DNA from 2 places in the Mesorhizobium sp. WSM1343 genome. Region 2 is predicted to be linked to the other one. Evidence: predicted binding sites of a transcription regulator. Region 2 holds the regulator's gene; the other holds the start of a gene.
What was found. The regulator HrcA, encoded in region 2, represses chaperone genes, less so after heat shock. The targets are predictions, from matches to a motif close to GTTAGCACTCNCNNNNNGNGAGTGCTAAC.

Region 1: AC0NIL_RS14080 (co-chaperone GroES) is a predicted target of HrcA. The motif match lies at 3,002-3,030, and genes of this name have one in related genera.

Annotation. Positions count from the first base shown of each region.
Region 1 covers NZ_CM148370.1:2,927,540-2,931,470, reverse strand. The annotation lists gene AC0NIL_RS14095 (YeiH family protein) at 1-169, shown strand, start outside; gene AC0NIL_RS14090 (GAF domain-containing protein) at 170-667, opposite strand; gene groL (chaperonin GroEL) at 918-2,549, opposite strand; gene AC0NIL_RS14080 (co-chaperone GroES) at 2,583-2,945, opposite strand; gene AC0NIL_RS14075 (hypothetical protein) at 3,196-3,444, shown strand; gene AC0NIL_RS14070 (DUF1488 family protein) at 3,441-3,707, shown strand; gene AC0NIL_RS14065 (DUF6500 family protein) at 3,739-3,931, opposite strand, start outside.
Region 2 covers NZ_CM148370.1:821,895-825,825, reverse strand. The annotation lists gene AC0NIL_RS03905 (PQQ-dependent sugar dehydrogenase) at 1-1,136, opposite strand, end outside; gene AC0NIL_RS03900 (hypothetical protein) at 1,235-1,432, opposite strand; gene hrcA (heat-inducible transcriptional repressor HrcA) at 1,457-2,554, opposite strand; gene rph (ribonuclease PH) at 2,713-3,429, shown strand; gene AC0NIL_RS03885 (VOC family protein) at 3,614-3,931, shown strand, end outside.

The DNA of each region.
Region 1 (3,931 bases), 2.1 Mb from region 2:
AATGGCGCTCGCCACCACCATCATGCTGACCATGGGCCTGGCCGCCATGGGCCTGCAGGCCGACATCTCTCAGTTGCGCTCGCGCGGCCTGCGCCCGCTGGCGCTCGCCTTCTCGGCCTTGCTGTTCATCGGCTGCTTCAGCCTGATGCTGGTGAAGTTCGTAGGCTGATCAGTCCTCGAACGAACTCGCCGCGGCATAGATCGCCGCCAGCGTCTCGATGCCGGCCTGGTCGGCCTTGTCGAAGCGGCCGGGCAGCGGGCTGTCGAGATCGAGCACGCCGAAGACGCCTTCATCGTCCTCGAGCAGCACCACCAGTTCCGAGCGCGAATCGGCATCGCAGGCGATGTGGCCGGGAAAATCATGCACGTCCTTGATCAGCATCGAGGTGCCGAGTTCGACCGCCGTTCCGCACACGCCCTTGCCGACGGCGATGCGCACACAGGCCGGCTTGCCCTGGAACGGCCCGAGCACCATTTCCTCGTCCGACTGCAGGAAATAGAAACCGGCCCAGTTGAGGTCCGGCACCATCTGGAAGATGAGTGCTGCGGTGTTGGCGGCGTTGGCGATCGAATCGCGCTCACCCTCGAGCAGCGCCTTCAATTGGGTGGCGAGGTCGCGGTAGAACGTGGGCTTGTCTGAGGTGTCGATGGCCTTGGCCGCAAACATGAACGTGTCTCCGTGTCGGGGATGGCGGTTCGTCCGATCGCTTGCCAAAGTCCGGCGAGCTCCGCAACCAGACGGCCGCCTGGACAGTCTAGCGTGGATTGCGTCCCCTTCGAAAGCCGCAAGATCATGATTGCCTCCCGGGATTGAGCCGGGCGACTGCGTAAACTTTGCGATGATCATCTTGAGAATCGTAGCGGCCCCGATCGGGGCCGCCATTCACATCTCCAACAGATCGGACAAATCCTGGGTTTTAGTAGCCGCCCATGCCGCCACCGCCGCCACCCGCAGGTGCTGCATCCTTGGCCGGAACGTCGGTGATCATCGCTTCGGCGGTGATCAGAAGGGCTGCGATCGAGCCGGCATCCTGGAGTGCGGTGCGCACCACTTTCGCCGGATCGACGATGCCTGCCTTGATCATGTCGACATAGACCTCGTTCTGGGCGTCAAAACCCTGATTGTGGTCCTTGCTGTCGGTGAGCTTGCCGACGACGATTGAGCCTTCGACGCCGGAATTCTCGGCGATCTGGCGGATCGGCGCTTCGAGCGCCCGCAGCACGATCGTGATGCCGGCCGTGACATCGGCATTGGCGCCGGTCAGGCCGCCAAGCGCCGAGCGGGCACGCAGCAGAGCGACGCCGCCGCCGGGCACGATGCCTTCCTCGACCGCCGCGCGGGTGGCGTTCAGCGCATCGTCGATGCGGTCCTTCTTTTCCTTGACTTCCGACTCGGTGACGCCGCCGACGCGGATGACGGCAACGCCGCCGGCGAGCTTGGCCAGCCGCTCCTGCAGCTTTTCCTTGTCGTAGTCTGACGTCGTCTCCTCGATCTGGCCCTTGATCTGAGCGACGCGCGCCTGGATGGTCGCCTTGGTGCCGGCACCGTCGATGATCGTGGTGGTGTCCTTCTCGATCAGCACGCGCTTGGCGCGGCCGAGCATCTCGATGGTGACGTTTTCGAGCTTGATGCCGAGATCTTCCGAGATCATCTGGCCTGATGTCAGCACGGCGATGTCTTCCAGCATCGCCTTGCGGCGATCGCCGAAGCCAGGCGCCTTGACGGCCGCGACCTTGAGGCCGCCGCGCAGCTTGTTGACGACCAGCGTCGCCAGAGCCTCGCCCTCGACGTCCTCGGAGATGATCAGCAGCGGCCTGCCGCTCTGCACCACCGCTTCGAGGATCGGCAGCATCGCCTGCAGATTGCCGAGCTTCTTCTCGTGGATGAGGATGTAGGGCTCTTCCAGCTCGACGCGCATCTTGTCGGCATTGGTGACGAAATAGGGCGAGAGATAGCCGCGGTCGAACTGCATGCCTTCGACGACGTCGAGTTCGGTCTCTGCGGTCTTGGCTTCCTCGACGGTGATGACGCCGTCATTGCCGACCTTGTCCATAGCCTTGGCGATCATCTCGCCGACGCTGGCATCGCCATTGGCGGCGATGGTGCCGACCTGCGCGATCTCGGCCGACGACTTGACCTTCTTGGCGCGCGCCTGGATTTCCTTGACCACGGCGGAAACCGCCTGGTCGATGCCGCGCTTCAAATCCATGGGATTCATGCCGGCGGCGACCAGCTTGGCGCCTTCGCGCAGGATCGAGGCGGCCAGCACCGTGGCGGTGGTGGTGCCGTCACCGGCGAGGTCGTTGGTCTTCGAGGCCACTTCGCGCACCATCTGGGCGCCCATGTTCTCGAACTTGTCGGCAAGCTCGATTTCCTTGGCGACGGTGACGCCGTCCTTGGTGATGCGCGGCGCGCCGTAGGCCTTGTCGATGATGACGTTGCGGCCCTTGGGGCCGAGCGTGACCTTCACAGCATTGGTAAGGATCTCGACGCCGCGCAGCATGCGGTCGCGCGCGTCGGTGGAGAATTTGATTTCCTTGGCAGACATGATTTTTATCCAGTACGTTCGGAGAAAATAAGGTCAGGCAGCTTTCTTGGCGGCCACGGTCTTGTCGGTTGCAGCGGTCTCGCCCTTGTCGATGATGCCAGTCTCGTCCTTGTCGATGACGCCCATGATGTCGGCTTCCTTCATGATCAGAAGGTCCTCGCCGTCGATCTTGACCTCGGTGCCCGACCATTTGCCGAACAGGATGAAGTCGCCGGCCTTGACGTCGAGCGGAACAAGCACGCCGTTTTCGTCGCGTGCGCCAGGGCCGACAGCGATGACTTCGCCCTCCTGCGGCTTTTCCTTGGCAGTGTCGGGGATGATGATCCCGCACTTGGATTTGATATCGCCTTCGGCGCGACGAATGACGACGCGGTCGTGGAGTGGCCGAAATTTCATGGGAACTTTCTTTCTGGGGGCCGGCACAGGCGGCCACGCCCCTCCTCTATAGACGCGTTGGCACTCGATAGATAGGAGTGCCAAAAATTATTCGCGGCCACATTAAATATTCAAAAGTATTATTTCGGCTGGCCGTTTCGTGATATCCGCAGAATGTCAAATAATTCAAAAGATTGAATTTTGCCGATCGAGTGCCTATTTATCGGACAAGTTCACTTTCACGGTTTCAGGCACAAGGGAGATTTCTTCGATGGCCGAAGGCAATCAGACGATCATGGAAAAAGCTGAAGCCCGCTTTGTCGACAAGCAGAAGAAGACAGCGGAGAAAAACAAGGCGACCGCTGAATATATGTCCGAGGCAAGAGCCAGGGAGATCAAGACGGCAAGGCTGAGGGAGCTTCGGCTGGCCAAGGAAGAGGCTGATCGTGTCGCCGAGGCCCTCAATCCGACGCCGAAGAAGAAGCGGGTGACCAAGAAAGTCACGGAGGCCAACACATGAGCCTCACCTTCCCCAACCGCAGCCGCAGCTATGACGAGGCGGGCCAGCGCATTCGTTTCGTCGGCCATGACGGCATGTTCCAGATCTCGTTTTCCGTCGCCGCCGACGCCATGGCCAAGATGCGGCCGGGAACCGCGGCCGATGAAGCCGGTTATCTCCAGACATTCGACACCGAGAGCAGTGCCATCCGCGAGGTCGCGTCGAAGGCCTACGACCGCACCCACAAGAGCATGTATGTTCTGACGGCGTCCGATTTCGGCTGATCAGTCCATTGCATGTCGCTCAAAACGACGATTAAAGATCCATCTCCTCGACCATCGCGCGTATCTTCGCAGCCTTTTCGAAATGGTCGAGGCGGTGGGTTCTGATCCACCATTCGGCGGCTTCCATCAGGAGTTCGGGGTTGTCGTTTCTGTTGGCGAAAAACGCATAGAACGACACGCCGACGCCGGCCCCCTTCTCGGAGATCTTGCGGTCGCAAACCTCC
Region 2 (3,931 bases):
CGGTTCCATGACCCGTGCAGAGCGACGAAAGCATCGCCCTTGTATTCAGCTGGAAAGCTCTTCCCCTCGTAGAAGGCGATGGTGAGCGGCGCCGAATGCGCCTGCATCAGCACATCGGGAACGGTCGTTTTGCCGGCAAGATCGGGGCGCTCACCCTTGTGGCGCGGATCCTCATTGTTGCCGATATAGTACCAGGGCCAGCCATAGAAAGCACCCTCCTTGACCACGGTCGCGTATTCGGGCGGCACATTGTCGCCAAGCGCATCGCGTTCGTTGACGACGCACCACAGCGCGCCGGTCGCCGGCTGCACAGTCATACCCGAGCAGTTGCGCAAGCCGGCGGCAAAGATGCGGCCGTTCTTGCCATCGGGATCGAAGGCCAGCACGTCGGCGCGGCCGTCTTCAGAACCCCAGGCTGCACCCAGCGGCTGCGATTTCGCCCAGGCATCGAGTCCGCCTTTCGGCTCCCGGCCCATGTCCTCGGCGACATTCGATCCCGAGCCGACCGAAAGGTAAAGCGTCTTGCCGTCCGGCGAGAAGGCGATATCGCGGGTCCAGTGATGACTGGCGGGGATGTTGCCGACGATGGTTTCCGGGTCGCCGGAGGCCTTCAGGTCGCCATTGCGGTAGGCAAAGCGCACGATGCTGTCGCTGTTGGCGACATAGACCCATTGCGGGTCAGCGCCCGGCGGATAGAAGGCAATGCCATAGGGCCGGTTGAGATTGCCGGCAAAGATGCCGTCCTGCGCCGGCTTCGCACTGCCTTCGGCGAGGCGATAGATGCGGACCTGGTTGGCTTTGCTGTCGGCGACGAACAGGTCGCCATTCGGTGCGACGCGCACGACGCGTGGATTGTCGATGCCCGATGCAACCAGCTCGGCCGAGAAACCCGGCGGCAGTTGCAGCTTCGCGTCTGCCGGCATGTCCGCGATGCCGGCGCTGTTCGAGGTCGACCGGGTGGCATTGGGCTTGGGCAGATCATCCGGTCTGATCAGGCGGCGTGTGCCCGGCTTGTCCGCTCGCCAGTCGCCGAAGGCGGCCGCGCCTTTCAGCACCGGCTCGTCCGCCTGCTGGGCGAATGAAGCGGTCGAGACAAACAGTGCGGCGGAAAGTGCGGGGCCGGCAAAACGCATCATTCGGTCCTCCAATGTTCGGGCGTGAAAACAGGAACGACCGGTTTCGTCGATCGTTCCACGGCACACGATGAGGTGAAGGAAGCTTGCGGTTTTCCGGTTCAGGTCCCGGCGGCGTAGAAATCGTCGTCGAGGCGTTTTTCCAACTCGACGAGGTCAGCCGGCAGCGGCAGGCCCATGGCGCGCATTTCCCGTAGCTTTTCGCGCAGCTGCTCCTGGATCTCGTGCTGGTCTTCCGGCTGGTTGACCATCTCCTCCAGCAGCAGGCTGATCCGGGCCTTGAATTCTTCGAGCGCCATCGTCGTCTCCTCGGTTGGATCAGCTCAGCGCAGCATGCGTGAAATCAGCTGCGCCGTATAGTCGACCATTGGGACGATGCGCGCGTAATTCAGCCGGGTCGGGCCGATGACGCCGAGCGCGCCGACGACGCGGGCATCCTTGTCGCGATAGGGGGCGACGACCAGCGACGAGCCCGACAGCGAAAACAGCTTGTTTTCCGAGCCGATGAAGATGCGCACACCCGAGCCCTGCTCGGCGAGGTCAAGCAGCTGGATAAGCCCGTCCTGCGTCTCCATGTCCTCGAACAGATGGCGCAGCAGCTCGATGTCGGCCTGGGCGGTGACGTTTTCAAGCAGATTGGCACGCCCGCGCACGATGAGCCGTGCCGGCAGGCCGCTGTCGGCACCGGCCCACACCGCCAGCCCCTTCTCCACCAGGTCCTGCGACAGCGTGTCGAGCGCGGCCCTGGTTTCTTCCTTGATGCGAGCGATCTCGATCCGCGCCTCGGCAAGCGTGCGGCCGCGTATATGGGCGTTGAGGAAATTCGAGGCCTCGTGCAGTTGCGAGACGGTGATGCCGGCGGGCAGGTCGACGACGCGGTTCTCGACGTCGCCATTCTGCGACACCAGCACCGCCAGCGCCTTGGTCGGTTCGAGCTGGATGAATTCGATGTGCTTCAGCGCCACCTCGTTCTTGGCGGCCAGCACCAGGCCGGCGCCGCGCGACATGCCCGACAGCATCTGGCTGGCCTCGGTCAGCATGTGCTCCAGCGTCGCACCGGAACCGGACGCCCGCACCTGTGCCTCGATGGCGCGGCGCTCCTCGTCGGAAAGGTCGCCAAGCTCCATGAAGGCATCGACGAAGAAACGCAGGCCGGCCTGCGTCGGCAGCCGGCCGGCCGAAATGTGCGGCGCGTAGATCAGGCCGAGATGCTCGAGGTCGCTCATCACGTTGCGGATGGTCGCCGGCGACAGTGAAGACGGCAGGATACGCGACAGGCTGCGCGATCCCACCGGTTCACCGTCCCTGAGATAGGAATCGACGATGCGCCGGAAGATGTCGCGGGAACGCATGTCGAGCGCCTGGAATACTGGCGACTGAAGCGCGGGCGACTGCGAACTCGGATCGACTGCCTTGGTCATACGGCCAAAAACCTCCGGCCCAAGGATACAGACTTACACCGCACCCGCGCAACCCGGTGTCTGTGTCCGATCGTCAGGCCATTTTCCTTTGCGCCACGCGTCCCATGCGGTTACAAGCCGGCCAAGATTCCGAAAAAATGACAAGAAAGCAGCCCTGAATGCGCCCTTCCAAACGCCAATTCGACGAAATGCGTGCCATCTCCTTCGAGCGTGGCGTCTCCAAGCATGCCGAAGGCTCATGCCTGGTGAAGTTCGGCGACACGCATGTCCTGTGCACGGCCAGCCTCGAGGAAAAAGTGCCGGGTTGGATGCGCAACTCCGGCAAGGGCTGGGTGACGGCGGAATACGGCATGCTGCCGCGCTCGACCGGCGAGCGCATGCGCCGTGAGGCTTCGGCCGGCAAGCAGGGCGGCCGCACGCTGGAAATCCAGCGGCTGATCGGCCGCTCCTTGCGCGCCGTGGTCGATTTGCAGGCGCTGGGCGAACAGCAGATCACCGTCGACTGCGACGTCATCCAGGCCGATGGCGGCACCCGCACCGCCTCGATCACCGGCGGCTGGGTGGCGCTGTATGACTGCCTGCGCTGGATGGAAGCGCGCCAGATGGCCAGCGTCGCCAAGGTGCTGAAGGATCATGTCGCTGCGATCTCCTGCGGCATCCATGACGGCCAGCCGGTCATCGACCTCGACTATATCGAGGATTCCGCGGCCGGCACCGACGCCAATTTCGTCATGACAGGCAAGGGTGGCATCGTCGAGATCCAGGGCACCGCCGAGGGCGAGCCTTTCTCCGAGGAGCAGTTCGCGGACCTGATGGGCCTGGCCAAGAAAGGCATCCAGCGCCTGGTGAGTTTGCAGCAGATGGCAGTGGCTTAGTTTTTTAGATGTCGAGCCTGAGCGCCCCCCTCTGGCCTGCCGGCCATCTCCCCCACAAGTGGGGAGATCGGATGTCGTCTAGGGCTTCGCCAATCTCCGGCGTTGTAGGGTGCGCGACAATGCAGAAGCTGCCAATCTCCCCACCTGAGGGGGAGATGGCCGGCAGGCCAGAGGGGGGCGCCTCGTGACACCCTCCGCCATCCTGGAATCGGCCCTCTACGTCACAGACCTGCCCGCCGCCGAAACCTTCTACACCGACATCCTCGGCCTCAATCTCCTCGGCAAGGTCGACGGCAGGCACCTGTTCTTCCGCTGCGGCCCCGGCGTGCTGCTCGTCTTCAACGCCGAGGCAACCAAAATCCCGCCGGCGCCCGGCGCGAGGCTGCCGGTGCCACCGCACGGCGCGGTCGGCCAAGGTCATCTCTGCTTTACGGCGACCGCCGATGAAATCGCCGGCTGGAAAGCCCATCTGGAGGCAAAGAAGATCGCCATCGAGAGCGAA